One region of the Clostridium sp. CTA-7 genome, then DNA from elsewhere that is predicted to be linked to it. Evidence: predicted binding sites of a transcription regulator. Region 1 holds the regulator's gene; the other holds the start of a gene.
What was found. Region 1 encodes Rex, which represses fermentation and respiration genes when NADH is low (regulators of the CRP and FNR family bind a similar motif). Its sites were predicted from a motif close to ATTGTTAANNNNTTAACAAT; they were not measured.

Region 1 (17,163 bases):
CAATCATCCATTGTAAACCTTGGAATGCTGCTAATGGTCTTCCAAATTGTTTTCTTTCCTTCATATAAGCAACTGCTTCGTCAAATGCTCCTTCTGCTATTCCTAAAGCTTGAGCTGCTATACCTATTCTTCCTCCATCTAGAGTTTTCATAGCTATACCAAAGCCTTTACCTTCTTGTCCAATTAAGTTCTCCTTTGGAACAATACAATTACTCATAACTAATTCTGTTGTTGAAGAAGCTCTAATTCCTAGTTTTTCTTCTTTCTTTCCTATTGAGAATCCTGGAAAATCCTTTTCAACTATAAATGCTGATATTCCCTTTGTTCCTTTACTTCTATCTGTCATAGCAAATATTATAAATGTTTCTGCTACTCCTCCATTAGTTATAAATATTTTTGATCCGTTTAATATATAATTATCTCCATCTAATACTGCTACTGTTTGTTGACCTGCCGCATCTGTACCTGCTCCTGGTTCTGTTAAACCAAAAGCACCAAGTTTTTTACCTGTTGCAAGATCTTTTAAATACCTTTCTTTTTGATCTTTAGTTCCAAACTGCTCTATTAAAGATGCACAAAGAGAAGTGTGGGCAGACACTATAACCCCTGTAGTTCCACAAGCCTTTGATAGCTCCTCTACAGTTAATATATAAGAAAGCGTGTCTCCACCTGCTCCACCGTACTCTTTAGAAAAAGGAATTCCTAACATTCCAAGCTTGGCCATTTTTTCAACGTTTTCCATTGGAAATCTTTCAGTTTCATCAATTTCAGCAGCAATTGGTTTTACTTCATTTATAGTGAATTCTCTAGCCATTTGTCTCACTAATTCTTGCTCTCTAGTTAATTGAAAATTCATTTAATATACCTCCTTGATATTGAACCTTTTTTAATTATATGAATTTACTTAATTTAAATATTTTTAATTATTTTAATTTGAATTTTTTTTATATTTTATTTTTTCTGACTATTTGTTAGAAAAATTTTTGGCTCTCTTTTCCATAAATGCTTCCATGCCCTCTTTTTGATCTTCTGTAGAAAAGCATTTACCAAAATCTTCGGCTTCAATTTTTATAGCTTTATCTATATCTACTTGCATCCCCCTATTTATAGCATCTTTACATAGCCTTACTGCTATAGGAGCATTTGCTATTATAGTCTTTGCCATATTTTTAGCTTCTTCCATTAAACTTTCTAATGCTACAACTTTATTAACTAAACCTATTTTTAAAGCTTCATCTGCCTTTACAGTCGCACAAGTATAAATAAGCTCTTTGGCCTTTCCTTCACCAACTAATCTTGGTAATCTTTGAGTTCCTCCAAATCCTGGTGTTATTCCAAGACCAACCTCTGGTTGAGCAAATCTAGCCTTTTCTGAAGCTATTCTTATATCACAAGCCATAGCTAATTCACATCCACCACCTAAAGCAAATCCTGATATAGCCGCAATAACAGGCTTATCTAATTTTTCTAATCTTCTGAAAACTCTGTTTCCTAAAAGACCAAATTCTCTTCCTTCATCTTCAGTTAAGTCCTTCATTTCAGAAATATCTGCTCCAGCAACAAAAGCTTTTTCCCCAGATCCTGTTAGTATGACACAGTAAATATTTTGATCATTTTCTAAATCATCTAAAACTGCATCTAAATCTTTTAAAGTCCCTGAATTTAAAGCATTTAAAGCTTTAGGTCTATTAATTGTAACAATAGCTAGATTTCCCTCTTTTTCAAGAATTACATTCTTTAACTCCATAATAAAGTCCTCCCTTTAACTATACTTATATAAAATTATTCAATTTTTCATTAATCTTTAATTATATAAGCTTCTCAAACCTATACTTTATACCCTTTAATGTGACATATTTAACTAAACATATCAAAAATTCTTTAATAATCTATATGTTTAATAAATAAACCATTTGTTAATCTTGTAACAATTAATAAAAAAAATAATTGAAGCCCCCGCTTCAATTATTATTATAAACTCTTAAATTTTCTTTTGCAATAAATATTTCTAATTTTAGGCAATTTTTTAATGTAACTACTTACTTTCATCTTTATCATGAAGTAAATATATTAATGTTAGTAAACTTTCTGATAAATGAACATTTTCAACTGTAACTTCTTCAGGTACAGATAAATCAACTGGAGCAAAATTCCATACGCCTGTTACTCCACCTTCTACTAAAGTATCACTAACCTTTTGTGCATTTATTCTAGGAACACAAATTATTCCTATATCTATACTGTTATCTCCTAAATAATATTTTAAGTTATCAATATCTTGTATTTCTATATCTCTTATTTTCATTCCAATAAGCTTAGGATTTGCATCAAATATAGCTTCTATAGTTAACCCTATTTGAGAAAATCTACTGTAATTTGCTATTGCCTGACCTATATTTCCTGCTCCAACTATGATTCCTTTGTATTCTTTATTTAATCCCAATATTAGGCTTATTTGATTATATAAATCTTTTACATTATATCCATAGCCCTGTTGGCCAAAGTCTCCAAAACAATTTAAGTCTTGGCGTATTTGTGACGCTGTAAAGCCTATCTTTTCTCCTAACTCTTTTGAAGAAATTCTATCTACATCATTTCTTAACAACTCTTGTAAGTATCTATGATATTTTGGCAGTCTTTTAATTACAGCCATAGAAATATTCTTTTTCTTATCCATAACCTTCATTCTCCTAATCAAATTTATTTTCATATATTAAAACTTTATTATTACCAAATTTATAATATATATTTTAACACTTTTATTAAAATTTTAAAACAACTTGAGTTACGTATTTAACAAAGTTTCAAAATTTTCTTTTATTTTTCTTAAAATCTAAAAATAGATTATATACTTAATAAACATTTAATAAAATATTTTCCAATAAAAATTAATTTAATTATATTTAGTTATAAAAAATAGACTTATGTATAACGTAGCAGATCCGTTATACATAAGTCTCAAATTTATACAAAGCTTCTCAAAGCTTTGTAAACAAGATAATGATCTTGTATGCTTCCCTTACGCCTGAAAATTTTCAACCTAATTCATTATATTTAATATGATGAAATTTGTCAATAAAATAGTTATAAAATTATTTTAAACATCTAGTTGAATTTAGAACTGCTATTAAAGTTACTCCTACATCTGCAAATACTGCTTCCCACATTGTTGCTACTCCAAAAGCACTTAAAATCAATACTAATACTTTTACTCCTAATGAGAATATTATATTTTGCCATAAAACTTTATTTGTCTTTCTTGCAACTTTAATGGCTGTAACTAAAGCTTCTGGATCGTCTTTCATTAAAACTACATCTGCGGCTTCAATAGCTGCATCTGAACCTATTCCTCCCATAGCAACTCCTATATCAGCTCTTGCTAAAACTGGTGCATCATTTATTCCATCTCCAACAAATATAACTTTTCCTTGAGTTGAATTATCTTTTATTAAACCTTCTACCTTTTCAACCTTATCTCCTGGTAATAATTCTGAAAATACCTTATCAACGCCTACTAGTGATGCTACCTTTTCTGCCACGGATTTATTATCACCTGTTAACATAACGGTTTGAGAAACCCCAACTTCCTTCAAGCCTTCTATGGCTTTCTTAGCACCTTCTTTTATTTCATCGGATATAACTATATTACCTTTATATTCATTATTTATAGCAATATGAACTATTGTTCCAATTGATGCTATATCAGTATAACTTATATTAAACTTTTCCATCAGTTTATAGTTACCTACTAAAACTTCTGCTCCGTTAATTAAGGCTTTAATTCCATGTCCTGATATTTCTTCATAATCACTTAACTCTTGATTTTTTATATCTTTTCCATATTCCTTTATAATAGATTGAGCTATTGGATGATTTGATAAGCTTTCTGCTATAGCCGCAACCTCTATTAATTCTTCTTTTGAAATATTATTATTTATTTCTGTTACCTTAAAAACTCCTTTAGTTAAAGTTCCTGTTTTATCAAAAACAACTGTATTAACATCTTTAAGAGCTTCTAGGTAATTTCCACCCTTAACTAATATACCTTTTTTAGATGCTCCTCCAATCCCTGCAAATAATCCAAGAGGAATAGAAACTACTAATGCACAAGGACAAGATACAACTAAGAATATTAAAGCTCTATAAATCCAATCTGAAAAACTTGCATCCTTTATAACTAATGGAGGTATTATAGCCAACGCTAAAGCTGAAAATACAACTATTGGAGTATATACTCTTGCAAATTTAGTTATAAACTTTTCAGTTGGTGCTTTTTTATTAGATGCATTTTCCACTAATTCTAAAATTCTTGATACTGTTGATTCTTTAAAGTTTTTAGATACCTTAACTTTTAAAACACCATTTGTATTTATAAATCCTGCTAGAATATCTTCTCCCACAGAAACTTCCCTTGGAACTGATTCACCAGTAAGTGCTGATGTATCTACAAAGCTTGTTCCATCTAATACAACACCATCTAAAGGTACTCTTTCACCTGGCTTAATAACTATTATATCATCTATATTGACTGTTTCTGGTTTAACTTTTTCTTCTTTTCCATCTACTAAAATATTAGCATATTCAGCTCTTATATTCATAAGAGATGTTATTGATTTTCTAGATCTATTTACTGCATAAGATTGGAATACCTCTCCTATTTCATAAAATAACATAACTGCTACCCCTTCTTTAAAGTCACCTACAAAGAAGGCTCCTAAAGTAGCAACTGTCATTAAGAAGTTTTCATCAAATACTTCTCCTCTGAATATATTTTTTATAGCTGTTAAAACTACTTCTCCTCCAATTAAAACATAACTAAGAGCAAAAAGTATTATTGATATCATTGAAGCCTCTTTTGAAATGATAGCAACTATATATATTATTGCACCTATTATTAATCTAATATTCTCCTTTATACCAACTTTTCCTCCATGTGAATGATCATGAGAGTGTCCGTGTGAATCATCATGAGAATGTCCATGATCTTCTCCTCTTAAATGGGTATGAGAATGTTCCTTCCCATGATTATGATTTTCTTTATCACTATCACTTTCTATAGAACAGCAACTACTTGTACATCTATTAACATTTTCAGTAATGTTATTATTATCATTTTTATCAAATACCTTAACTTCTGGCTCTAGCTTTTTAATTATTGATTTTGTTTCTTCTATTACCTCTTCTCTTGATATATCTCCATTTAATTCTATAATCAAGTTTGAAGTTGTAAAATTCAAATTGGCTTCTTTAACTCCATTTAAGTTATTAACTCTAGTTTCAATTTTATTTGCACAATTTGCACAAGTTAATCCAGATAAAATCAATTTTATTTCATTACTACTCATTTCTATCCCCACTTTCTTATTCAATAATATGCTTAAATCCTTCATTAAATATATGCTCAATATGATCATCTGCTAATGAATAATATATTACTTTTCCAGCTCTTCTAAACTTAACTAATCTATTTGATTTTAATACTCTAAGCTGATGTGAAATCGCTGATTGAGTCATATTTAATAAAGCAGCTAAATCGCATACACATAACTCTTCTTGAAATAAAGCACATAATATTTTTATTCTTGTAGAATCGCTGAAAGCCTTAAATAAATCAGCTAAATCATATAAAGTTTCTTCATTTGGTATAGAACCTTTTACTTTTTCAACTACATCTTTATGAATTATAGTACAATTACAACTTTCCAATTTATTTTCTTCCATAATTCCCCTCCAAACTCATATGAACAATTGTTCATATGTTTATTTAATGATATTATATGCTATTCTTATTAAATGTGTCAACTTTAAATAAAAATCTTTTGTAAAAAAGTGGACATATTTAATCATATTTTCAAAACTTGCTTTTATACTCGCCTAAACCTAAAAAAGAGAGCTTTACAGCTCTCTATATTACCAATGCAATATGCTCTTTTAATTTTTGATTTAAAACAACTTCATTCAAAACCATATTTACAACAGTACTGCAAATATGACTAGCATAAATTAGATCTTTTTCATATGAGGATTTTCCATTATATTCTTCCTGTAGCTTCATTATATATTTTCTTATTTCTTCTGAAGTCAAATGTAAATTTATATCTTTTTTAATAGTATAATTCTTTGTAAATTTATTTAATTCATTTTCATATACTACATGTTCTTTCATAGCATTAGCACTTTTAAATTCCCATCTTTGAAAATGTGGAATACAGAAATAATCACATAAAAAGTGACATACAACTCCTAATTCCTGATTAAACTTATTAGGTGAATATCTAGTATAGATATCATCTAAAGTTAGAGAAGATAAAAATTCTATTTTTTTTACAATCATTTCAAAACTTTCATCAATATAATGTTTTTTAAACTTATATTTTGATACAGAATCAGGTTTTAAATTTCCCCAAATAAAATGACCATCATTTATTATAAAAACTTTATCTTCTTCAACATTGTTTATAAATTGTTGTGCTAAAGCTTTGTGAGTATTCATCATCATAATTGCCTCACCTCGCTTTTATTTTTATATCTTTATAATAATACTATAGATGATAAAAAACAAATATGTTTTTTTGTTTATATCTCCATTTATTATCATATTAACTTTTAATTCTCTTTATTAAATATAATAATTTTATATTCATGTTTTGTTAATATTTTTATTTAATTTTCTTTATTTCTTTTATTCTTTTAATTAATAAAGGCTGTATTGAAGGATATGTTAATTCTTTTGGTTCTTCTTCAAATAACTTAACTTCTCCTATTTCAAAATTTGGTAATTCTCCTAAAGATTTTATTTCTGCGTAGAATAAAGAAGCAAAACTTTTTTCTCCTTCTATTATTAAAGAATAATCATTTATATATGTTATTTTAAATTCTTCTGCTCCTGTTTCTTCTATTAACTCCCTTTTAGCAGTAAAATTTATATCTTCTCCAACTTCTCTATGCCCTGCTGGTATTTCCCAAGTTTTTCTTTTTTTATGTTTTACATAAACCCATTTATCTCTATACCTAGAAACTATTATTGCATAAAGTAACTTTTCATTTTCTATTGTATTTTTTTCATAAAATTCAATTTCCATATGTTTCTCCAATTTTAAAGTATCAGTTAATTTAATTTTTATTCAATTTATTTAAATATATGTATTTTCCCACTATCATTTAAATTTTTTAAAATAATAACTATAATTGGTAAAATAAATAATCCAAGGAATCCAAATATTTTAGCTCCCATAAACATACATACTAACATTACTAAAGGATGCAATCCTACTTGCTGACCAACAATCTTTGGCTCTAATATATTTCTTATTACAGTAATAGTTACATATAATATTGCAAGTCCTATTGCTAATCCAAAATTTCCTTTAATAGCTTCTATTATAACCCAAGGTATCACTACTCCACCTGTTCCCAGCACTGGAAGTATATCTACTAATGCTATTAATGCTGCTATTGTTATAGCACTCTCTACTTTTAAAATAGACAGCCCTATTGATAATTCAATAAAAGTTATACTTATGATTATTGCGTATGCCTTTATAAGTTTAAATAAAGTTCCTACTATATAATCCTTAACATCTAATATTATGCTAGAAACCTTATCTGGAAATTGCCTAGTTATGAAACTTGTAATATTTGTATAGTCCATTGCACAAAAGAATGATGAAATGATAGATAATATAACTATAATAAAAAATGTTGGAACTGATGATACTGTAGAAGATACAAATTTAACAACTCCTGATGATATGTTAGTAATTATACTTCCTAATGACTCAACAAGTGAGGAAGTTATATCATTAATTCCCTGTACTAATGCAGGATCAAGTTTTGCTATTAAAACCTCTATTCCATCAAGTAAATCATATACAGCTGGTTCTATATTGGTTAAATAAATATTAGGCAAACTAATAAATACTGATTTTAAAGCTACAAACAATTTAACAACAAGTAAAGCAAAAAGTGCACCAACAGTTGCATAAAAAATTAGAACTGTTATTCCAGCTACTAACTTTCTATTTATTCTAAACTTACTTGATATGAAATTAATTAGCGGCTTTAATATAAATGCTATCCCAAACCCTATAACAAAAGGCATAAACCATCCAAGCCCATATTTAATAGTAATGTATATTATTGCTCCAACTATTATTAAGTATATAGTATTTATAATAAACTCTCTTTTTTTCTCTACTCCCATTTTTTATCTCCTTAATTTTTTATTTAAATTATACAATAAAAAATTTGTATTTTAAATTTCTAACTTTAATATTAAGCTAAAATTCAGAATTAAAATTAAACTTTTATTTATTTCTTAAATATAAAAAGGTAGAGAATTATTAAATGTTCCTCTACCCATGTTTTCTTTATTCAATATAATTTTATGTTAATATATAAAATATTATTAGTTATTAATATAGTTTTTAAATACATCTGTAAAATCTTTTCTTACATATGTTTCTCTACTTATCCTAGTCCAGTTAAATGCATATTCATTTATATTTTTAAATATAACTGCTGCATCTCCTTCAACTACCTTGCTTGAAGCAAAAGCATTTGCTGCTATATTTAATGTTTCTTCAGATTTTTCTAACATAATTTGATTTTCTTCTATTATATGTCCAATTTTAACTAATGATTTGTATAAATCTTTTAATTGCTCTACTTGATTTCTATCTACATCTATAGAAAAAGTAATTTCTCCAATAATAAATTTAATTTCGCAATCTAAATCTATAGTTCCAGCAGTTTCTATTGATACTCTACTAATAGGGTTCTTATAATAATCATATCTTGTTACGAGCCTTTTCTTACTTACAGCAGAAGTTCCATCTACATGTATAAGAGCTAAATTTGTAAAGCAATATTCATCTGTCCTTGATTTTATGAGAAAGAAGATTTGTTCACCATCTTCATGCATTATATAATCATCTGCATCTACCCTATTAAAATCTTTCTTATCAATTATCTTTCCAATATCACTTAGTCCTAAAGCATCCGAAGCTAATTTTTTTAACATAATAAATTCCTCCCATTTATTTAATATCAATTTGATTTTATAAACAATACTCTATGAATAAACTTACAGTTTTAAAATCTCTAGTTATATAGCTTATTCCTTCAAAGAACTTACAAATATAACCACACACTTTACAATGAATACTTACTCCAATACAGAAGTTTAATCCCTTAATTAAACATAACTACTATATGTATATTTTACCATAAATTTAACATAATATGTCTATTCTATATTTAAGTATTAAAAAATAAAAATAGAGAAGATATAATCTATCCTCTCTATTTTTAATAATCTATCATAATAAATTGCATATAAAAATTTTATCATATAAATATTTTATTATAATTAAGATTACTAAAAATCTTACTTACTTTCTCAACTTAAATATAGTCTTCATATTCTGGCCTATTGGTTAAGTCACCCAATAAATGTTTTATTTCTTGATCTTTATTTTTATCCATTATTAATATTACATCTCCAGAATCAACTATAACTAAATCCTTTATTCCCAAGCCAATTATTAAATTTTTATCTCCAAAGATAGCACAATTCTCACTATCTTGAAGATATACATTATTACTTATTTTATTACTTTTCTCTTCTTCTAAATATCTGCTTAAAGCCGAAAAGCTTCCTATATCATCCCATATAAAATCACTTTTTATTACAAAAGCTTTTCTAGTTTTTTGCATAATTCCAAAGTCTATTGATATTCCATCTATTAAAGGATATTGTTCATTTATAACTTCTTCTTCATCCTCTTCGCCAATGTGTTTGTATATTTCCATTAATGATTTATATAATTGAGGTAAATATTTTTCTATCTCTCTTAATATTACATCTGCTCTAAATACAAACATCCCAGAGTTCCATAAATAAGTTCCTTTTAATAAAAAGTCTTTTGCAACTTCTATATTAGGCTTTTCTGTAAACCTGGCTACTTTATAAGTGGGTATCTCTGATTGTATTCTTTGCCCCATTTCAATATATCCATAACCTGTTTCCGCTCTAGTTGGTGTTATTCCAAGGGTTACTATTCCTCTTCTCTTATTTGCAATATCCACAGCTTGTGATAATGTTTCTATATAAACCTTCTCAGATTCTATATGGTGATCTGAGGGTAAAACAACCATAACAGCATCCCCATCTTTTTTTAAAAGCTTAACAGCTGATAGACCTATACAAGTCGCTGTTTCTTTATTTTGTGGTTCTGTGAAAATATTATTTGCGTTTATGCTATTTAATTCTGTTTTTATTTTATCCTCATAACCTTTATTAGTAACCACATAAATATTTTCCTTCTTAATTAAAGGAGTTATTCTATCTACAGTATTTTGTAAAAAACTTTTGTTATTTATAACCTTCAAAAATTGTTTAGGCTTACTTGACCTTGACAAAGGATAAAGTCTAGTTCCTTTTCCTCCTGCTAATATTAGCCCGTATATCAATAACTTTCAACTCCATGTAATACTATAATACATTCTATGCTATTTATTTTTATTTTGTGAAATTTTTAATATTTATAAAAGTTTTTTCTATTTAGTATCCCCTCTTTAGACAAATTTTATGTATTGACATTTTTCTAAAATAAGTTTAAAATTAGTCTATAATTTAATATTTCCATTAAGAGGGAGTAGTAAAAAATATAACGTCAACATTCGCGACCTTACGGTCTGGTGTTATATACCAATTTGGTTACGAGACTTTTAATACAGTTTTTCATAACTTGAAAATTGTATTAAGAGTCTCTTTTTGTTTATAGGCTCATATATTTCTAGGCTAATTTTTATATAAAAACACAAAATATTAATACTAAATAGTTTGGAGGAATTATTATGGAAAAATTTTTTTCTAAGCCATATGAAGAAGTGTTAAAACAGTTTAATGTATCTAAAAGTGGTTTAAGTGAAAATCAAGTAAAAGAAAATTTAGAGAAATTCGGGTACAACCAATTAACTGAAAAGAAAAAACAAACTATGCTACAGGTTTTTTTAAGCCAATTTAAGGATTTACTTGTAATAATATTAATTGTAGCTGCTATTATATCAATGGCTACAGGCAATGTTGAAAGTACTTTAGTTATTTTTGCTGTTATAATTTTAAATGCTATATTAGGTACAGTTCAACATTTTAAAGCAGAACAGTCATTAGATAGTTTAAAAGCACTTTCTTCCCCTTCTGCAAAAGTTTATAGATCTGGCAAGAAGGTTGAGATTCAATCTAAGGAAATTGTTCCAGGAGATATTTTAATATTAGAAGCTGGAGATATGGTCGTTGCAGATGGTAGAATAATTGAAAACTTCTCTCTTCAAGTTAATGAAAGTTCCTTAACTGGAGAATCTGAAAGTGTAAATAAATTTGTTGATTTAATTGAAAAGGAAGAAATAGCTTTAGGGGATCAAAAAAATATGGTTTTCTCTGGCTCTTTAGTTACTTATGGTAGGGCTTTAGTTGTTATAACTGGAACTGGAATGAATACTGAAATAGGTAAAATAGCTCACTTAATGGAAGAAACTCAAGAAAAACAAACTCCATTACAAGCTAGCTTAGATGATTTTAGTAAAAAATTAGCTATAGGAATATTAATAATCTGTGCTTTAGTTTTTGGTCTTAGTCTTTATAGGGGCACTGATATGTTAGATTCTCTTATGTTTGCTGTTGCCTTAGCTGTTGCTGCTATACCTGAAGCGTTAAGTTCTATAGTTACAATTGTACTAGCCTTAGGAACTCAAAAGATGGCTAAAGAAAATGCTATTATTAAAAAACTTAGAGCTGTTGAAGGCTTAGGTTCAGTATCTGTAATCTGTTCTGATAAAACAGGTACTCTTACTCAAAATAAAATGACTGTAAAAAAAGTTTATATTGATAATAAATTAATTGATGGTGAAGAAATAGATTTAAATGACGAAGTTTCAAATTATTTAATTAATAGTTCAATTTTATGTAATGACTCTACTTCTAAAGAAGGCGTTGAAATTGGAGACCCTACCGAAGTAGCTCTTGTTAACTTAGGTCATAAATTATCATTGGACGAACTGTCTATAAGAAAATCTTATGCTAGATTATCTGAATTACCTTTTGATTCTGATAGAAAGCTTATGAGCACACTTCATCACTTTAATGATAAGTACTTAATGTTTACTAAAGGTGCTTTTGATGTATTATTAGATAGAGTTAAAACTATTAAAACTTCTGAAGGTGTAAGAGAAATTACTTATGAGGATAAACAAAATATAATTAATTCAAATAAACAATTATCTCAAAGTGGATTAAGAGTTTTAGCATTTGCTTATAGAGAATTTGAATCTTCTCAAGAATTAACATTAGATGATGAAAATAATTATACATTTATAGGTCTTATTTCGATGATAGATCCTCCAAGAGAAGAATCTGCTGAAGCCGTTAAGGATTGTATCACTGCTGGAATAAAACCTGTTATGATTACGGGAGACCATAAGATTACAGCATCTGCTATTGCAAAACAAATAGGGATTTTCAAAGATGGCGATAGAGCTATTGAAGGAATAGAACTTGATAAAATGTCAGATGAAGAATTAAAAAATAACATAGAGAAAATTTCAGTTTATGCAAGAGTTTCTCCTGAACATAAGATACGAATAGTTAGAGCATGGCAAGAAAAGAATCAAATAGTTGCAATGACTGGAGATGGGGTTAATGATGCTCCCGCTCTTAAACAAGCCGATATTGGAATTGCAATGGGAATTACAGGTACAGAAGTATCTAAAGATGCAGCTTCTGTAATATTAACAGATGATAACTTTGCTACAATAGTTAAATCTGTAGCTAATGGTAGAAATATATATAAGAATATAAAAAATTCTATTAAATTCTTACTATCAGGTAACGCATCTGGTATATTATCTGTTTTATATACTTCATTAATGGCTTTACCAATGCCATTTGCAGCAGTACATTTATTATTTATAAACCTTTTAACAGATAGTTTACCTGCTATTGCAATAGGAATGGAAAAATCACAAAAGGATTTATTAAAAGAAAAACCTAGATCAAGAAATTCATCTATATTATCAAAAGATTTTATATATGAAATAGCAAGCGAAGGATTAGTTATTGCAATATTTACTTTAATCGCCTTTTATATTGGATTAAGAACAGATAAATATGTTGCATCTACAATGGCTTTTGCAACACTTTGTTTAGCAAGATTATTCCATGGATTTAATTGTAGAGGAGATAGATCAATATTTTCAATTGGATTATTTTCAAATAGATATAGTTGGATGGCATTTGGTATAGGATTAGTATTATTAAACTGTGTACTATTTGTTCCATTCTTAGAAAACTTATTTGAAGTTGCTAATTTAACAGGTACACAAATTGGATATATTTACTTATTAGCATTTATACCTACTTTAATAATACAAGTTGTTAAAGTAATTAGAGATTCAATAAATGATAGAAAGCATACTAACCATACTTCTTCACAAGAAAAAGAAAATGTAGAAAAAGTAGCTTAATAAAAAGTTTCATGATAAGCAGTTTGTACTACGTACAGACTGCTTTTTTTTAATAAACTTCATATGGTATTTCAAATTCTGGCATTCCTCCTGCATAAGGCGCTATCTCATAATAAGGAAAATGAATTATAATCTTTCCATTATCTATATAAAAGCTTTGATCATCTTTTATCCCATTAAATCCATCTTTACCAGTGAAATAATACTCTGGATTTTTATTTATTTCCTTTTGTATAACTTCATTTATAAATTTCTTATAGTCATATCCTTTTTTAAATAAATCTTTTAGTTCTAATTTTTCTCCTGTAGAAATATCTACATTATATGTTTTTCTAGTAGTAATTCCATGTGCCCCACCACTAAACTGATAGTAATCTATAAAGAAGCTTAATATTTTCTTATCATTAGTTAAAGTATATCTTGCATTTAATTGATATGGAATTGTTGGATTAAATTCTTCGCTAACATCTTTTACATCTTTTATCCACATGTCAGTCCAATCCAAAATTTCCTTGTTGATAACTTTTTCCTTATCTTTATTAGCTAATCCTACTATTTGTGGGATTTCGACATCTATATTTATGAAGTTTGTATTTTCTTTTATAACCTTATCCACAAGCATTGGATTTTCGACAATATTACTATTAAAATTTATTAACAATGCTTGTGGATAAATGTGGACAACTTTTAACAATAGCACTGTAATTAATAATCCTCTACAAACTTTTCTCATACGACTATATCTCCTATTTTTATAAATTATAATAATTTTCTGTATTTTCAATAATTATATCTACAATATATTATCTACAATAGTGTTAATAATTATTAACACTATTTTCAACATAGTTTGCACAACTTATCCACAGGGACATGTGGATTATGTGTGTAACATACAGATTTTTACTGTAATTTATTTCTATACAAATCTATAAAGTTCGCAAACCTTCCTATTATAGCCATTTACACGTCTGTGGATAACTTTTTAATATTTTAATAAACATCCTAAATTAATAAGAAAAAGCTATAAGCTGCAATAATTTAACAGCTTATAGCTTTCTAATCATCAAAATCCTTTGTTCTTCCTGAATTACCAATTAATAAATTTAACTTTTTTAACTCTGTATATGTTAAATCTCTCCACTCTCCAATTTTTAAATTATCTAATTTTATATTCATAATCCGTATTCTATTTAACTTAACTACATTATAACCCAAAGCTTCACACATTCTTCTTATTTGTCTATTCATACCTTGAGTTAAAATTATTCTAAATGTATTTTTATTTTCTTTTGTGACATAGCATTTTTTAGTTACTGTACCTAATATTCTTACACCATTTGCCATGGAGTCTATAAACTTTTCATCAATAGCTTTATCAACAGTAACTATATATTCTTTTTCATGATTATTTCCAGCTCTTAATATCTTATTTACTATATCACCATCATTTGTTAGCAATATTAATCCTTGAGAATCTTTATCTAATCTTCCTATTGGAAAAATTCTCTTTTTATGATTTACAAAGTCAACTATATTTCCCTTAACCTTTTTTTCTGTAGTACATGTAATTCCTACTGGTTTATTTAATGCTATATAAACTAAATCATCAATTTTCTTTATAGATTTACCATCTACTCTAACATCTGCTTCTTCTGTTACCTTCGTACCCATAACTGCTTTTATTCCATTTATAGTAACTCTACCGCTTTCTATAAGCTTATCTGCTTCTCTTCTGGAACATATTCCTGTTTCACTTATAAATTTATTTAATCTTATTTCATTTCCTCTATCATTATGTACTATTACATACTTTTTCTCACTATTCTTTTGCTTCATAATTTATCACCTTTTACAGATTTTATGGACTTACCTTATGTTCATCTCCTGAATTATTTAACATAACTTTAAGTTTCTCTTCTTCAATAAAATTTTCTGTTTTCTCTAAAACTCCATATTTTAAAGGATTCCCAGCTACAGTAACTATTACTCCTGATTCAGGAAACATTTCATTGTTAGCAGCATAATTTAATATATTTTTTATTGAATCATCTATTTCAGAGTTATTTACATTTAATTCTTTTAGCATATTTCCGCCTTTTTCTGTTTTACTATAAGAATCTATAACTCTATTAAAGCTGTTTACCTCTAATGTAATTTCAGAAGTAGTTTCTATTACTACAGTTTTATCAATGGATCTATACTTAAATATTGATATCATAAGTATAACTACAATTAAGCTAATTAATATTGAAAATTGTAATTTATACTTCTTAATAGAAATAGCTTCAGTACTAATTAAATCTTCTCCAACTTTATTTTCCTTACCGCACTTAACCTTTACAAACTCACCTTTAAAAGTTAATACTATAGCCTTCCTAATACTCTTTTCTAGTATAATCCCCCTATGCTCTGTTGACTTTATAAGCTCAGAAACCTCATCTACTCCCATTATGTTAATAGCTTCAACTATTTGTATATATTCTTGTAGATACTTGTAATTAGGATTTGATAATATAACAACATATGTTATTATATGCTCTTTCCAATTGTGAAAAAATTCTTTTTCTATTGGTGTTCTTTTGAAAAGTCTATTTATCGGAAATTTCTTTGTTGTATTTAAGTATTCAAAAAGTTCTACATCTTCTATCATAAAATAGGCTATATTTAAAATTTTGTTTCTTACATTATATGATGGCTCTTCATGTGTTAAATCTTTAATAAGTATTTTATAAGTTAAAAGTTCATTTTTTAGCCTTTCTATTTCTTCTGACCTTTTCTCAACAACCTCTTCTAAAGCTAAATTTGATGGAGCCTTAGTTGAGAATTTATATTTATCACTTTGAAAATTGCTCATTATTCTCCTCCACTTTGTAGATCCTTTGTTTCTATAAGCTTACCTTTTACTATAACTCTTTCCTTAGCTCCAACAGTACAAGTTATTAAGGTAATTGTTGCATCATCTGTTTTATCTAAAACATCAACCCTACTTGGATCAACTATAAAATTTTCATCTATTTTGTATATATACTCTTTCTTATTTGCCTTAACTATAATATCGTCTCCTGCTTCAACTTTGTACAAGTTTACAAATGCTTCTGAATAATCTGATACCCTGTGACCAGCTACCACGAAATTTCCTTTTTCTCCTGGTTTTGCTGAATCTTCAAAATGACCTAAGTAATACTGAAGTACATTATCAGACATTCCTTCCACTAAGCCTTGAGATAAGTTTATACTTGGAATTTCAATTAAAGCAATAGGTTTATATCCATTAATTGATTTATCACCATTATCAGATCCCTCACTTTTCGGATCTTCATTTATTACTTGTTCTAAAATATTTTGAAGCTCTTTTTGTTTCTTTGAAGTTTCCATTTTTTTATAAACAATTGATATTATCAATGCTAGTCCAACTATTATTAAAATAATCCCTATTACTCTTCTAATCTTTTCTTTCAAATTCATCATCTCCCATTAAACATTTATACCACTCTATCATATATTATATCATAAACATTATGGACTTTTATAATATATATGTTCTAATTATTAATTTACATTACATTTTGTATTATTTATTTTATAGTAAAATCTCATTAGCAGTATATGAAGAAAATTTAAAAGCATATATATTTT
Region 2 (17,163 bases), on a different contig from region 1:
GATTTCCTAGGTGAAAATATAGTATTTACTGGATTCGTTCATAAGTACAATGATGAAAATAAATTTATTTTAGCAAGAGAAGAAATGAATTGCTGTGTAGCTGATTCTGTAATTATAGGTTTAAATTCATTTTGTCAGGATAATTTAAAGGAAGGTCAGTGGATTAAAGCTTTAGGTAAAATAGAATATAATGGAGAATATTACTTTAATATAATAGAATATATAAAGGTGAACCCACCAGATAACCAATATTTTTAACAAAAAGGAACTAGTTATAAAGTTTTTAATTTTTTATAACTAGTTCCTTTTGGTTTATTAATTTGAAATTTACATCTTATTAGGCTCTACGTGAATAATAACATCCATTTTTTTACCTAGTCTATTAGAGAGTGTATCCTCTACTTCATGAACTAATTTATGAGCTTCATCAATGCTTAAATTAGAATCTACTTTTATATGCATATCTAAAAATACATAATCTTTAGAGCCCCTAGATCTTATATTATGCACATTTTTTATGTGTGTAAACTCTTCTAAAATATCTACTACTACTTCTTCATCTAATATTACCTTATCAGTTAAGGTAGAGATATTGTCTTTGAATATTTCATAAGAAGAATGTAATATAAATAAAGCAACTATAAATGAAAATATAGTATCGATAATAGGTGGAAGTCCTAACTTTACAGCGAACAAAGCTATAAGTACTCCAATAGAAACAAAGATATCGCTTCTAGTATGAAGAGAATCTGCTATTAATAATTGACTATTAAGTTTAACTCCCTGTTTTCTTTCATAAAATGCAACACAAATATTAATAAATAATGTTACTAATACTATAATTAAACTTTCTATACTAACTTCTAATGCAGAAGGGTTAAATAGCTTGCTTATAGAAGATGTAATTACATTAAAAGATATAAATAAAAGCATAGTTCCAATAAACATACTAGCGATTGTCTCAAATTTTTTATGACCATAAGGGTGATCATTATCTTTAGGTTTTGATGCAAGAACAATTCCAATTATGCCAACAATATTTGAAGCACTATCCGAAATAGAGTGAAATCCATCGGCCATAACACTAGAACTATTTATAACTAATCCAACTAATATTTTTGAAGCTGCAACAAGTACATTAGCAATTAGCAATATTAGAAGTATAAATTTTACTTTTTCATAATTTGATTCTATAATCAATCGCTCCTTTACAAATAACCTATAATTTCATTTTATTCTTACAAATTTCAAAAGTTACAATGAGCTTCTATTATATAAAATGTAAAAAACATGACTAGAGAAATATGTTTTTAAAAGTAAATAGGGGAGAGAGGTATCAATTAATATACTTTGGTTAAACTAAGAGTAAAATTAATTAAGGTTGGTGTGTTTTTATGACTATGATAAACTTTACTATTTTTAATTTTCTACTATACTCAATTGTTGGATGGCTAATAGAAGGAATATATAGCTACATTATATGTGGTAAGTTTAAAAAAGAAGGATTTATGAAGGGGCCGTATAAGCCTATGTATGGTATTGCTTTTACAATTTTAGTATTGTTTAATAGATATCTTGATTTAAACTTATCAGAAACTCTTATAATATCTTTAATAGTTCCAACAACTGTTGAATTTATAAGTGGATATTTATTAAAAGAAATATTTAATAAACAATATTGGGATTATTCTAAATTGAAATATAATTATAAAGGATTAATAACATTAAGATTTTCCATATATTGGATGATTTTATGCTGCATTGGTATAAATTTAGTTCAACCAATTATAAATAGTATGTACTTAAGTTTAGAAAGATTTTTGAAAATATCAAATGTTATAGGTTTATTTATAATGTTACTTGATTTTATAATAACAGTTAAAATGCTTTATAGAACTCCCGTAATCCAAAGTTAAAATTCACATATTAAAATATCCAGTAACATAATAAATTTGAAGGTTGCTTAATTTTTATTATTTTTATATGATATAGATATAGAAATTTAATGAATAAGAAGGAGAAAGATATGTCATTTGAAAAATTAGATATTAAAGATACAGAAGTTAAAGAAGGTAGAAGTTGTATAATATTATGTAACTTCAATTCAAATGAAATAAAAACAATAGGTAATCTTGCTGGAATGTTAGGAATTAAAGATAAAATAACTTTAAATTATAAAAATGGAAATTCAATTTTGAAAGATGTACTAGAGGGTACTATATCAAATGATTCAGAAGATGGAATAAAAAATAAAGCTATAATATTTAATAATATTTCTGGTGCGAAGATGGGAATATTTATTGAAAATTTAAAGAAATTTAGAATTAATAATGTTTTAAAAGCAACTGTTACTGAAACATCAATTGATTGGACTGTAAATGTATTGTTAAAGAATCTAGTTGCTGAAAGAATAGCACTGAAAACAGGAAAAGACTTCAGTCATGATGAAGAGTAATATTCTAAGAGAGTGAGATAAAAATGGGTGTAAAGAGAGAAGTAGAATTACAGACAGTAATAGCAAGGTTTCTAAATCTTAAAAACTTAGGGTTAGATGAAGAAACTATAATTAAATTACTTGAAATAAATGAAGATGACTTAGAGGCAATAAAGATAAATTTAAATCATTAAATTTAAGGTGCTTCATATTAAAATTTATGATAATGTTTTTTTAGTATAGCTAGTGTAAAATTTAAAAAATATACTAGCTATTTTTGTGTAATATATTTAGTAATTACTATAGATATAAAGAGCATAGTTTCTTATTATACAATAACAAGGTATCAAAAAAGTAACTTATTTTATTATTCCAAATATTATGATATACTATCCAAAAGAGTAAAGGAGTGGTTAATTGAATTATTTTATCTTATTTTTGGAAGGGATAATAACTTTTATTTCTCCATGTATATTACCTATGTTACCTATATATATTTCTTACTTTATGGGAAGTAATGAAGATGATAAGGAGAATAAGGCTTTAATAAACTCAATAGGTTTTGTTATTGGATTTTCAATAATTTTTACTGTTTTAGGAGCAGCAGCAGGCACGTTTGGAGCTTTTATACAAAGATATATGAATGTCTTCAACATTGTTGCTGGAGGTTTGTTAGTTATATTTGGACTTAATTATATTGGATTATTTAAAATAGGTATATTAGAAAGAAGTTTTAAGTTAAGAACTAAGAGTGACTTAAATAATCTTAATTTAAGAAAATCAGTTTTATTTGGTGTAATTTTTGCAATAGGATGGACTCCATGTGTTGGAACTTTTTTAGGATCAGCTTTGATGATAGCTGCAAGTAGCCAGAATTCAATGGAAGGGATATTTATGTTACTTACATATAGCTTAGGCCTAGGAATCCCTTTTATAATATCAGCACTACTTATAGAGAGCTTAAAGGGAGCTTTTACTTTTATAAAGAGAAACTATAAAACTATAAATATTATTTCAGGAGTATTACTTATATTAATAGGTATTTTAATGATGACAGGATATTTAAATACTTTACTAGGATTACTTACATTTAATTAGGAGGTTTAAGGGTTTTGAATAATAAGAAAAGGTTAATAACCATAGTTATATCATTAGTTCTTTTATTGGTTATAGTTAAGCTTGGGTATAATTATTTATCAGAAGATGTTATGCCAGTTGAAACTATAGATAAAAAAGGAACTGAAGAAACTAAGAAAGCACCTGACATTGAAGTTTATAATGAAGCTGGAGAAACTATAAAATTATCAGACTACAAAGGAAAGAAACCAGTAATAATTAATATTTGGGCTAGTTGGTGTGGACCATGTAAATCAGAAATGCCATATTTTGAAAAAGCTATGAAAAAATATAGTGATGATGTTGAAATACTTATGATTAATCTAACTGATGGCCAAAGAGAAACTAAGGAAAAAGCTCTTAAGTATATAAAAGAGAATAATTTTGATATGAATATTTTATTTGATGAAAAATTAAGTGCTGCAAATGCATATAGAGTTAGAGGGATTCCGAGAACAATACTTATTGATATAGATGGAAATATAGTAGTTGATAAAGAAGGGGCAGTAACTGAAACAGAATTAAATAATTATATTAAAAAGCTTATAAAATAGTGACAAATAATAAATATATGTAAAAGTGTAAGATCAGGCAAAATTTTATGTGTCTGATCTTATATTTTTATAGTAATATAACATTATATAGTAGTTATTTTTAGATAGGAGGATGGTTTAGTGGATAGCAAAAAGTTAATGTCCTTAATAAAAAAGGAAGAAGGAGTAAAGCTAGATTTTAAATTAAAACTATCCTTACAATATGAAAGTAGCAAAAAGGAACTTGCAAAAGATGTTTGTGCAATTGCCAATTCTAGAGGTGGAAGAGGATATATAATAGTTGGCATTGAAGATAAAAGTAAGAAGGTTATTGGACTAAATGATATTGATATAATTAATGAAGAAAAGGTGCAACAAATAATTACATCAAGATGTGAACCACCAATTCCAGTGTCAGTAGACACAGTTGAAATATATGATAAAAAAATTTGTATAATAACTATATATTCAGGAGATCAAAAACCATATCAGATTAGGGAAAATGGAGCTTTTTATATAAGAAGAGGTTCTACAACTGATACTATGAGAAAACAGGAGTTAATTGAAGCTTTTGAAGAAAATTTAGATTTTTTTATGGAAACATCTATTATAATGAAAAGTAATATATCACTTTTAGATGAAAATTTACTTAAAAAATATTTTGAAAATAAGGGAATAGAGCTTAATGAAGAAAATAAAGAATTTCTTTTAGAAAATTCTAGAATAGCATATAGGGAAAAAGAAAGTGAAAAAATGAATTGTACTTTAGGTGGATTATTAATTTTTTCAAATCATAATAGCTTATGGCTACCTCAAAATATGATAAAGATAATAAATAAAGTAAATAAAAATGAAAATGAGGTTATAATAATTCAAGGAAGTATTCTGCAAATGGTAGATAAGTCAGAAACAATAATTTCTAATATATTGCCTAAGAATTATCCTAAATCAGCAATAGTGGAAGGGATAAAAAATGCAGTTTTGTATAGAGATTATTCATCAACTAATAGAATTATAGAGGTTAATATTGGATTTAAGACTATATCTATAATTAGTCCAGGAGCTTTAATAGAAAAAAATAGTTCAGATAAAGTATCAACTCATAGTAAAAGAAATATGTGGATTTATGAAAAGCTAATAACATTGGATAACAATAAAAGATTTTTAAATAATGGTGGGGGATTTTCTAGGATTAAAAAAGCCTTTTATGGAGTTGGAAAAGTAAAGCTAATAAACTCTATTGAAGATGACTACTTTAAAGTAGTATTACCCGGAACTAGTATGTATAGTTAAAAAATATTACTTCTTGAAATGTTAAAATAAATTATGTTATAATAATTATTATTAAATAATAATTTTATAATTATTAATAAGGAGAGTTTAATATGAATAATAGAGTAGAATTGATATATGAAAATAATGAATACAGTGTGAGTGTTAATGGATCAGTTGTAAATAAAGATAAGGATTTAGAAAATGCTTTTTCACAATTTAAACGTATTATAAGCAATAATAAAAGTGCAGAAGCAAAAGCATGGGATGATATAGTAGAAAAATTCCAAGGATTAAATAATGAAAGCTTAGATATTAACTATGAATTTAGAACAATGAGTTTTGGAGATATGAAATATTTCTATAATATGGGAAAAGTATTTTATATGGCAAATGGAACTATGATTCCGCTTATTGGAGGATATGAATTATTTAAGTTTACTATGAGAGTTGTTTCCGGTGGAGATGTACAAAAAGCTAATGCTTTTATAGAATTTTGCAGAGATGTAATGATGTCAAAAGTTAACTATAGAGTTACAGAGTCTAGTATAATAGTTTCAAGCGCAAGTTTTAATTATGGATCAGCAGAGTATAACTTTAATAGTGGAAAGATAAATAAAGGGGCTTCAATACAAAATGGAAGCTTTGAAGAATTTAAATCATATGTATTAAATATAATAAAAAATATATAAAAAGGATGAGAAAAATTTCTCATCCTTTTTATATCTAGGAAAGTATGAAAGATTAAAGTTTTGAAAATGTGAATAGATAATGTTTTTAGAAATTTAATTTGAAAAAATAGATTTGTTTTATACTGTCCTTACATTCAGTTTGGAAGTGGACATATGTAAGTTTACGTTGACTTTGAGCGGAGTGACGGAATAAGTAAACTTATATATGTTAATTTTTTTATTTGTTGTAAGCTATATATTAATGTATAATTATTGTGTAAAAATATTAAATAAAGTAAAACATAGAGGACTATATAAATGAATCTAGAAAAAAAGATTACAAAATTAACAATTGCTATATTTATAGCTGTTATATTTATTATAAGCATTTTTTCATTAGCTATAATAAATAAGAAAGTTTCTGAAACAATAGGAAAAAGTCTTACAGATACAGCTTTTGTTATAGCAGCGAATCCGATGATTCAAAAAGAGTTAGCAGATAAAGAAGACCCTACCAATCTTAAAGTACAAAACTTTGCTGAAAGAGTAAGATTAAAGACAGGCTTATTATTTATAACAATTATGGATAACGAAGGCGTACGATATTCTCATCCAATTCCGGATAATATAGGTAGAAAATTTTTAGGTGGAGATGAAAAATTAGCCTTAGAAAATGGTGAAACTTATATATCTGAAGGAGAAGGTCATTTAGGGAAATCTATTAGATCTTTTGTGCCAATTTACAAAGATGGGGTGCAAGTTGGAGTAGTATCTGTAGGGATTTTAAAGAGAGATTTAAAAGAAGAGGTTAGAGAATATGTTGTTGATTTAATACCAGTATTTATAGGTGTATTAATAGTAATAATATTTCTTGCAAGAAAGTTAGCACACAATATAAAAGAAGATATTTACGGATTAGAACCTGAAGAGATAGCTATTCAGCTTAGAGAAAAAGAATCTATTATAAATAATATAGAAGAAGGATTAATAGCATTAAATAGTTCAGGACATATAACAACAATAAACAATAAAGCATTGGAAATTTTAAAGATAAATTCAGATGAGGAAATAGATAATAAAATAATAAACTTATTATATGAAGTAATGTATAGAAGAAGTAGAATATTTAATAAGGAAATACGATTAGATAATAATATTATAGTTATGGGAAATTTCTATAGTATTATAGGAGAGTATGGTAAAGTTGTAGGAGCAATTGCTAGTCTTCAGGACTTTACAAAAGTGCATAATATGGCTGAAGAATTAACAGGTGTAAAGGAATTAACTTGGAACTTAAGAGCTCAAAATCATGAATTTATGAACAAATTACATACTATAGCAGGATTAATACAATTAGAGGAAAATGATAAAGCGTTAGAATATATATTTCAAACTACAGAGACAAGAGGAATAATTACAGATAGTTTAAGTAAAATAAAAGAACTATCATTACAAGGATTACTATTTTCAAAATATAATAAAGCTGATGAAATGAAAATAAAGTTCGAAATTGATGAAAACTCATATTTAAAAACTATTCCTAGCAATATTAGAATACAGGATATATTAACCATTATAGGAAATCTTATAGAGAATTCTATAGAAGAAGTAAAAGGAAAAGAGGGTGGATATGTGTATGTGGGAATTTTCCAAGAAGAAAAAATAAAAATAATAGTTAAAAATAATGGAAATAAGATTGAAGATGAAATAAAAGAAAAAATATTTAAAAGAGGATTTAGTACAAAGGGAGAGTTCAGAGGGCTTGGCTTATATAACATAAAAAATATTATAGATTCATTAAATGGACGTTTAAAGTTAACTTCAGATAAAATAACTAAATGGGAGGTTGAAATATAGTAATGACTAAGATAAAAGTTTTTATTATTGAAGATGATCCAATGGTAAAAGAAATAAATACAAGATTTTTAGAGAAGCTAGAAGGGTTTGAAGTAGTTGGAGAAGCAAGTAATATAAAAGAAGCTAAAGAGAAAATTGCTAAAAGTAAGGTTGATTTGATTTTACTAGATGTATTTCTACCAGATGGAAAAGGATTAGATTTGTTAAAATGGATTAGATTAAATGAAATTAATATGGATACAATACTAATTACAGCAGATAAATGCAAGGCTTCAGTAAACGAAGCCTTTAAATATGGAGCTGTAGACTATTTAATAAAACCATTTAAGTTTGAAAGATTTAAAGAAGCATTATCTAATTATAAAGATAGATTTTTTGAAATGAAAAATATAGATAATATAAATCAAGAATATATTGATCAGTACATATTAAAAATAAATAAAGATTATATTGAAGAGGAGGCAGAAGAAAGAGAATTATGTAAAGGATTAAGTTTAAAGACATATAACAAAATAATAGAATATATGAATGTTAAAAATAAAACTAAATTGACAGCAGAAGAAGTGGCGAAGGGAAGTGGACTTGCTAGGGTAACAGCAAGAAGATACTTAGAAAAAATGGTTGGAGAAGGAAAAGTAGATATAATTCAAGAATATGGTAAGATAGGAAGGCCTACAAACTTTTACATAATCAAAAAATAAGACCAAAAAGACCAAAATAAACAATAAGACCACAATATTGATTGATTATAAATTAACAAATATACTAAAGTTGTAAATATTTAAAGAATAATTAAGGATTAAGGGGAGAAATGTTAATGAAGAAGAAGACTTTAGCATTAATAATGTCAGCTTTAATATTAGTTCCAACAACTTTAGTTGGTTGTGGTGGAAAAAAAGAAACTGCTGACGTAGTAGTTATAGGAGCTGGTGGAGCAGGTTTATCTGCGGCAGTACAAGCTAAACAAGAGGGAGTAGAGAATGTTGTTGTTTTAGAAAAAATGCCTATAGTAGGAGGAAATACTAATAGAGCTACTGGTGGATTAAATGCAGCAGAAACTGAACAACAAAAATCAAAAGGCATAGAGGATTCTATTGAAACTATGTACAACGATACAATGAAGGGTGGATATGAAAAGAACAACCCTGAATTAGTTAAGAAACTATCTAATGAAGCTAAAGACTCAGTTAAATGGTTAACAGATTTAGGTGCAGACTTATCAGATGTTGGTAGAATGGCAGGAGCTACAAATTATAGAACACACAGACCAACAGGTGGAGCGGCAGTAGGAGCTCACTTAGTTGATACGTTAAAAGCATCTGCTGAAAAAGAAAAAGTTGATTTAAGATTATGGAATGAAGCTAAAGAAATAGTTGTAGATAAAGATGGTAATGTTTCAGGAGTTAAAGTAACAAATAAAGAAGGTAAAGAATATACAATAAATACAAAAGCTGTTGTTATAGCAGCTGGTGGTTTCTCAGCTAATCAAGAAATGGTAGTTAGCTATAAAGAAGATTTAAAAGGTTTTGCAACAACTAACCATACTGGAGCTACTGGGGACGGTATAGTTCTTGGAGAAAAACTTGGAGCAGACTTAGTAGATATGACAGAAATTCAAACACATCCAACAGTTGTCCCAGAAAAGGCTGTAATGGTTACAGAAGCAGTAAGAGGAAATGGTGCAATACTTATTAATAAAGATGGTAAGAGATTTACAAATGAATTATTTACAAGAGACGTTGTTTCTAAGGCTATATTAGAACAAAAAGATGGAGTAGCTTATCTTTTCTTTGATGAAGGATTAAGAAAGAGCTTAAAAGCAACAGAAGAATACTTTAATATGGGATTAGTTACAGAAGCAGATTCAGTAGCAGAATTAGCAGAAAAACTATCAATAGATAAAGATACAATGGTTCAAACAGTTAATAAATATAATGAATTTGCAGCAGCTAAAACTGATTCGGAATTCAAGAGAGAAGATCTTCCAAGACAATTAAATCAAGGTAAGGTATATGCAATACCTGTAACACCTGCTGTTCACCACACAATGGGTGGATTAAAAATAAATACAAATGCTGAAGTTGTAAATAAAGATGGAAATGTTATTAAAGGTTTATTTGCAGCAGGAGAAGTAACTGGTGGAGTACACGGTGGAAACAGATTAGGTGGAAATGCATTAGCAGATATAGTTACATTTGGTAGAACTGCTGGAAAGAATGCAGCTGCATATATAAAAAAATAGATAAATAACATTGTAGGAGGAAGAAGAATGAAGAAGTTAACTGCGATATTAGGAGCAATAGCATTGTCAGCAACAGTACTTGTTGGCTGTGGTGGCGGAAAATATAAAGATGGAACATATACAGGTGAAGGACAAGGAGCTTCTGGAGCAATAAAAGTAGAAGTTAAAGTTGCAAAAGGAAAGATATCAGAAATAAACTTAACAGAGCAACATGAAACTAAGACTTTAGTAGATGGTGTTAAAGACAACTTAGTTCCAGAAATAATAAAGAAACAAAGTACTGAAGGCGTTGAAGCTATATCAGGTGCAACTAATTCATCAAAAGGTGTATTAGAAGCTGTAAATAAAGCTTTAGAAGCAGCAGCTAAATAAAAAAAGCCCTTAGATTTTTATATATAGTAGGTGGATTTCATAAAATAGAATCTGCCTACTTTTTTATTTAAATTGTTTTAATTTATATCTTGCATATTTAAGGAAGAGATATTGAATTAATAATAAAATTTGTTGCTAGAATTTGTATATTTGAAATATAATATGTATATACTTTTTATTAAATATGATTAGGAGATAATTTATGAAGGATGGGTATGAAAGTTTTGAATCCGATTTTAATATTTTTAGTAACAAAATATCACTTTTAATGGAGTCAAGAAACAAAGAAGAAATAATAAATATAGTTAATGAAAAACATAAATCTGAAGTTATAGATGATGTTGATAAAGAGCATAAAAGAGATGATTTAATAATTTGGAATGCAGTATATACTAGAGAGATTATAAAAAATGGAATATCTAAAAAATATCTTCATCCAATTTATAATAAATTTTATAGGCAAATTAAAGAGGCTAATAGCATAAGTAGTTTACAAATTATTGAGACAAAAATGATAAATGAATATGTGGATTTACTAATAAATGATACGGAAATTACTGATAGCTTTACAGTTAATAAGCTTTTACAAGCTCTTCATTTAAATATTGAAAATCATACATCACTAGAATCAATATGTAATAATTTAAATATATCAGTAGGCTATGCATCAACTTGTTTTAAAAAATATAAGGGAATATCTATTATGAAGTATTTGAGAGAAATAAAGATTGAAAGATCAAAGACGTTACTGTTAAGTACAGAAAAAAGTATATTAGAAATAAGCATATTGTTAGGATTTCATGATCAAAGTCATTTTACTAATACCTTTAAAAAGATAGTAGGAATATCGCCATCAGAATTTAGAAATAAAAATTATTCAATATAAGTGGTAAATAATTGAATAAAAATAATTTTAATAATATAATTAGACTATGTTAGAGGAAAAATGTCTAACAGAGCATATAATTAAAAATAAGTATAAAAGGAGAGTAATTATGTCATTAGAATGGAGCTTAAAAGAGCTATATCCATCATTCACTTCAGATGAGTTTAGGTTAGACTTAAAAAGAGTGGATGAAGGAATAGAAGAAATTAAAACATTTGCTAAAAATACTGATCAAAAGTCAGATGATTTAATAAAATTAGAAGAGTTAATAAATAAGTTAGAAAGTATAAATTTACTTTTAAATAAAATAGGTGCTTATGCAAATTTAACTTTAAGCACTGACTCAAAAAATCCAGAAGGAAGAAAATATTTAGATGTTATAAATTCTAAATATAGTCTTTTAGCAGAACCATTAACTAAAATTTACAAATGGGTAGCAAATATAGATAATATAGATAGTTTAATTAATTCATCTAATTTATTAAAAGAGCATAAATTCTTTATAAAAGAAATAATAGAAAAAAATAAATACATGCTAAGTGAAAAAGAAGAAGCTATAATTGCTAAAATGAGAAATACAGGTTCAGATGCTTGGTTAAATTATAAGGATTTATTAATATCAACACATAAAGTTGATATTAATATTGATAATGAAGATAAATCATTACCATTAACAGTTGTATTAAACATGGCATATAGTCAAGATGCAGACTTAAGAAAAAAAGCTTATGAAGCAGAAATTAAGTCTTATGAAAAAATAGAAGATGGAGTAGCAGCAGCTTTAAATGGAATTAAAGGAGAAGTTTTAACTACTTCAGAGCTTAAAGGATATAAGTCACCTCTTCATATGACTTTAGAAGAGTCAAGAATGGATGAGGATATTTTAAATGCTATGCTTACGGCTATAAAAGAAAGTTTACCATCCTTTAGAAAATATTTAAAAAGAAAGGCTGAAATTTTAGGACATAAGAATGGATTACCATTTTATGACTTATACGCACCAGTTATAAATAAAGAAATGAAATTTTCTTACGAGCAAGGGAAGGCTTTTGTTGAAAAGAATTTTAGAAGCTTTAGTGAAAATTTAGCAGACTTTGTTATAAAAGCATTTAATAATAATTGGATAGATGTAATGCCTAAAGAAGGTAAAGTAGGTGGAGCATTCTGCGAAAGTATAAAAGATATAAATGAAAGTAGAATACTATTAAACTATGGTAATAGCTTTAGTGATGTTGTAACTATGGCACATGAGCTTGGACATGGATTTCATAGTCATTGCTTAAGAAATGAAACTGTATTAAATTCAGAATATCCAATGACTTTGGCAGAAACAGCATCTAATTTCTGTGAAATAATAGTTAAAAGAGGTGCAATAAAAGATGCAACTAAAGAAGAAGCTTTTGCTATTTTAGAAGCGGAAATATCAGATTGCAATCAAGTAATAGTTGATATATATTCAAGATTCTTATTTGAAAGTGAAATTTTTGAAAAAAGAAAAGAAAGTTCTCTTTCAGTAGAAGAAATTAATGATGTTATGATAAAAGCTCAAGAGGAAGCTTATGGAGATGGACTTGATAGTAACTTCTTGCATAAATATATGTGGACTTGGAAGCCACATTACTATTATGCTACAGCTAACTTCTATAACTTCCCATATGCATTTGGAAACTTATTTGCAAAAGGTTTATATGCTGAATATTTAAAAAGAGGTGAAATCTTTTGCAAGGAGTATGAAGAGTTATTAGCTGTCACAGGAAAAGAAAAAGTTTGTGATGTAACAAAAATAATGAATATAGATGTTCATAATGCTAACTTCTGGAGAAACTCTTTAAAACTTATAGAAGAAGATATAGAAAGATTTATTTTTTTAAGTTATGAAATAAATTAATAAAGAAAGGGTGTCAGCTTTTGCGACACCCTTTAAATTTATGTTAATTTAAGCTTATTCGAGTTAGTTCACTTATGTTTACTATTTTTATAGAATATTATATATTCTATTATAACATAACAGTATTTTTAAACAAAATAACATAAATTATATATATATTACTAAGTTACTATAATATTTTTATATTAATTTAGTTATATATGATAAAATTAACTTGAAATATTAAAGCTAGGAGGAGTAAATGTGAATTTAAATCAAGAACAAGCTTTAGTTGTAAATGAATTAGAAAAAAACATTTTATTACTTGCCTCTGCAGGTACCGGTAAAACTAATACTTTATCAAGTAGAATTTCCAATATTATAAATAGCAAAAAAGCAAAGGCATCAGAAATATTATGTATAACTTTTACTAATAAAGCATGTGCAGAAATGAGAGAACGTTTAGAAAAAGTCGTTAAAGAAGAAGCTAAAGATATTACTATAAGAACTTTTCATAGTTTTTGTTATGATTTAATTAAAAGTGATGCAAAAAAAAGAACGGATATATTTACTGACTTCATAGTTTTTGATGAAGAAGATTGTAGAGAAATAATAAAAGAATGTAATTATTATAACTATTCTGTTTTTAAATTACAGCAATTTATAGAGCTGATAAAAATAGAAAGAGCAAAGCTTAATTTATATAGTAATAATATTCTAGATGATTATAGTGAAACTATAAAAAATATATTCAAATATAAGGAAAGCAAAATAAATTCTATTTGTAGTGAGAAAGGTACTTTGAATAATGAAATGAAGTATTTTCTATTAGAAAAAGGCCATTTTTTAGTTAATTTATATAATTCATTGCTTTATAATAATCATGGATTAGATTTTACAGATTTAACTTCAAAGGCAAAGGAAATTTTAAGGGACGATAAACTTGTTTTAAATTTAAGAGAAAAATATAGATATATAAATATAGATGAAGTTCAAGACACAAGTACATTAGAATATTTTATAATTGAGAAGATATTTAAAGGAAATAACATCTTGCTTTGTGGAGATATGTTTCAAACTATTTATGGTTGGAGAGGTTCAGAACCATATAAAATATTAGAATACTTTAAGGAATCTTATAATCCAATTGAAATAGTGTTTTCTAAAAATTATAGATCAACAAAGAATATAACTAATGGTTCTTTAAGCTTTTTAAAGAATGCTTTTGAATCACAATATAAATCTATATATAGAAATGAAATATATTCAGAAGCAGAAGATAATGGAGAAAAAATACAATTAAAGATGTGTAATACTTTAAGAGAAGAAGCTAGATTTATATTTGAGGAAGTAAAATCTTTAAAAGAAAAAGACGAAGATATATCGAAGCTTTGTATCTTAAGTAGAGATAACAATTATAATATAAAATTAAGTAGAGAGCTAGGAAATATAATTGGCTATGAAGGAGCAGATTTTGAATTTATATTAGTAGATCAATTTAAGTTTTTTAGAAGGAAAGAAATAAAAGATATAATAGCTTTTTTAAAGCTTATTGCAAATAAATATGACAATGTTAGCTTAAAGAGAATAGTAAAAAGGCTTCCAACAGGTATTGGTGATAAAACCTTTCAAATTATTGAATCAAAAGAATATAGAGAGGTTGGAATTACTCTATCAGATTTTATAGATATAAATGCAAGAGTTTATGGTGAAAAGTATTCATTATTAATAAATGAATTTGCAAAAGATAGTATAATAGTTTTTGATGTTGAAAGCACAGGAACAGATGTAACAGAAGATGAAATAATTCAAATAGCAGCTATAAAAATCAATAAGTATGGAGAAGTTATTGATAGCTTTGAAAGGTTTTTAAAAAATAAAAAATCTGTAGCTTCATCATTTAATGTACATGGGTTTAGTGATGAATTTTTAAATGAAAAAGGTGAAGATAAGCAAAAGGTATTAAAAGAATTTTTGGAGTTTTCAAAAGATACTGTAGTAGTAGGACACAATGTTCAATATGATATAAATATTTTAACAAGTGAACTTTATAGAAATAATTTAGAAGAACATAAATTCAAAACTTTTTATGACACATTAGATATATACAGAAGATTTCATCCAAATTTAATTAATTATAAATTAGAAACATTAAGCAATATATTTGAAACTAGAAATAAACCAAGTCATGATGCTATGGACGATATACTGGCTACTAGTGATTTACTAGTTAGAGCCATAAATAATGATTTAATTCCGACGTCTATTAAAAGAATAAATTATATGTCTAAGCATTTAAAGGCATTTTCATATATTAGTGATAAGCTTAATGAATTATTTAAAGAAGTTGAATTTAAAAGACCGCAAGATATAATAGTAGAGATTATAAATAAATTTAATATAAAAACATTATATTCAGGAAGAGGTCTTGAAGCAGTTAAAGAAGGAAGAGAAAAGATAGAAAGACTTAGAGATTTTTATGTATTAGTAAGAGAATTGGATGATAATAAAAAAAGTAATAGAGATTCTTTATTAGATATAATTAAATTAACAGGTCTTTCTAATGGAGAGCTTGAAAATTTAATTATAAATAGAACTAATAAGAAGAGAATTCCAATTATAACTGTTCACCAATCTAAAGGGTTGGAATTTGATAGTGTGTTTATTGTTGGACTTCAAGAAAATACTTTTCCAGCCTATATGTCAATTAAATCAAATAATTTAGAAGAAGAAAAAAGAACCTTTTATGTAGCATTAACTAGAGCAAGAAAACATTTATATTTAGTAGCACATTTAAATGAAGATTACAATAGAAAAAATGAAACAAGTAGATTTCTTGAATATATAGATAGAGAGTATATAGAAACAGATAATAATTATTAAAAGATATTTATAGTTATTCGTATAGAGTTATAGTATAATAAAATATATTTTATAAAATACTGTGAGGGATGAAGAAAGATGAAATACAATTTAAACGTATATGAATTAGGACAATTATTAAGTAATATCACAAAAGAATACAAAGTTGAATTACTTTCTAAAATAAAGTTAAGTGGTGGATGGATGACTATGACTGGAAAGGTATCAGTAATAGCAGTTCCAGAAGATAAAATAGTTCTAAAAGGAAATAATATAATAACTTTAAATATACAAGATAATGAATGTGAAGGAAGTTTAATAAAAATTACAGGAGCTAAAAATAGTAAATTTGAAATAGATGTAGCACCAACTAAATATAAGGAATTTGGAGCTACAGGATTAAATTTAAATAAAGTTAAAATAAATGAAAATGAATGTAAGCTTAGAATAGGTGAAGACATGATTTTTACTATAAGAAATACTTCAGTTCAAAGTATATCAAATATAATTAATAATATATAGTTTTAAAGGAAAAAATCTATAAGATTTTTTCCTTTATTTTGTTAAGAAATAAAATTTTTAAAAGAGTAAAATCAATATAGACAGGCTGTTATGAGAATTGTATAATATATGCAGTTAAATATAAAAGAAGGGAAAAGAAATGGAAATAAATAATATACTTCAAGTAGCAGCTTACGCAGGGAAAATAATGTTAGAAAGTGGAGCAGAAGCTTATAGAGTTGAAGAAACTATGAATAAAATTTGTAATTCATTTGGAATAGAGGTAGCTGATAGTTATGCTACTCCAACAGTAATTATAGCGTCAGCTTCACATGAAGGAGAAATAAAATCACTTGTAGTTAGAATTTTAAATCGATCGGTAGATTTGCAAAAGATTCATAAGGTTAATGATTTAGCAAGAAATATATCAAAAAGTAATTTTACTGTAAAGGAATTGAAGATTAAACTTAAAGAAATAGAGGAAGAAAAGAGATATTCAAATAAGGTGACAATTTTATTTTCAGCAATAGGAGCCTTTGGGTTTGTTTTT

Region 2: the regulator Rex is predicted to act here: its motif matches at 8,625-8,644, upstream of ACYUEX_RS10060 (flavocytochrome c).

What each region holds. Positions count from the first base shown of each region.
Region 1 is NZ_BAAAAV010000009.1:142,048-159,210, reverse strand. It holds gene ACYUEX_RS16030 (acyl-CoA dehydrogenase) at 1-856, opposite strand, end outside; gene ACYUEX_RS16025 (short-chain-enoyl-CoA hydratase) at 965-1,747, opposite strand; gene ACYUEX_RS16020 (redox-sensing transcriptional repressor Rex) at 2,036-2,677, opposite strand; gene ACYUEX_RS16015 (heavy metal translocating P-type ATPase) at 3,093-5,345, opposite strand; gene ACYUEX_RS16010 (ArsR/SmtB family transcription factor) at 5,362-5,721, opposite strand; gene ACYUEX_RS16005 (zinc dependent phospholipase C family protein) at 5,906-6,499, opposite strand; gene ACYUEX_RS16000 (NUDIX hydrolase) at 6,660-7,082, opposite strand; gene ytvI (sporulation integral membrane protein YtvI) at 7,130-8,203, opposite strand; gene ACYUEX_RS15990 (PH domain-containing protein) at 8,408-9,022, opposite strand; gene ACYUEX_RS15985 (mannose-1-phosphate guanylyltransferase) at 9,406-10,473, opposite strand; gene ACYUEX_RS15980 (cation-translocating P-type ATPase) at 10,861-13,524, shown strand; gene ACYUEX_RS15975 (DUF3298 and DUF4163 domain-containing protein) at 13,574-14,257, opposite strand; gene rluF (23S rRNA pseudouridine(2604) synthase RluF) at 14,584-15,363, opposite strand; gene ACYUEX_RS15965 (anti-sigma factor domain-containing protein) at 15,386-16,381, opposite strand; gene ACYUEX_RS15960 (sortase) at 16,381-16,986, opposite strand.
Region 2 is NZ_BAAAAV010000004.1:261,541-278,703, reverse strand. It holds gene ACYUEX_RS10115 (TIGR03943 family putative permease subunit) at 1-258, shown strand, start outside; gene ACYUEX_RS10110 (cation diffusion facilitator family transporter) at 328-1,200, opposite strand; gene ACYUEX_RS10105 (putative ABC transporter permease) at 1,395-1,916, shown strand; gene ACYUEX_RS10100 (DUF3783 domain-containing protein) at 2,027-2,455, shown strand; gene ACYUEX_RS10095 (hypothetical protein) at 2,479-2,628, shown strand; gene ACYUEX_RS10090 (cytochrome c biogenesis CcdA family protein) at 2,852-3,532, shown strand; gene ACYUEX_RS10085 (TlpA family protein disulfide reductase) at 3,547-4,104, shown strand; gene ACYUEX_RS10080 (AlbA family DNA-binding domain-containing protein) at 4,225-5,376, shown strand; gene ACYUEX_RS10075 (hypothetical protein) at 5,469-6,047, shown strand; gene ACYUEX_RS10070 (ATP-binding protein) at 6,345-7,883, shown strand; gene ACYUEX_RS10065 (response regulator) at 7,886-8,584, shown strand; gene ACYUEX_RS10060 (flavocytochrome c) at 8,701-10,125, shown strand; gene ACYUEX_RS10055 (FMN-binding protein) at 10,153-10,497, shown strand; gene ACYUEX_RS10050 (helix-turn-helix domain-containing protein) at 10,700-11,383, shown strand; gene ACYUEX_RS10045 (M3 family oligoendopeptidase) at 11,493-13,271, shown strand; gene ACYUEX_RS10040 (3'-5' exonuclease) at 13,515-16,133, shown strand; gene ACYUEX_RS10035 (UDP-N-acetylglucosamine pyrophosphorylase) at 16,212-16,634, shown strand; gene ACYUEX_RS10030 (threonine/serine exporter family protein) at 16,774-17,163, shown strand, end outside.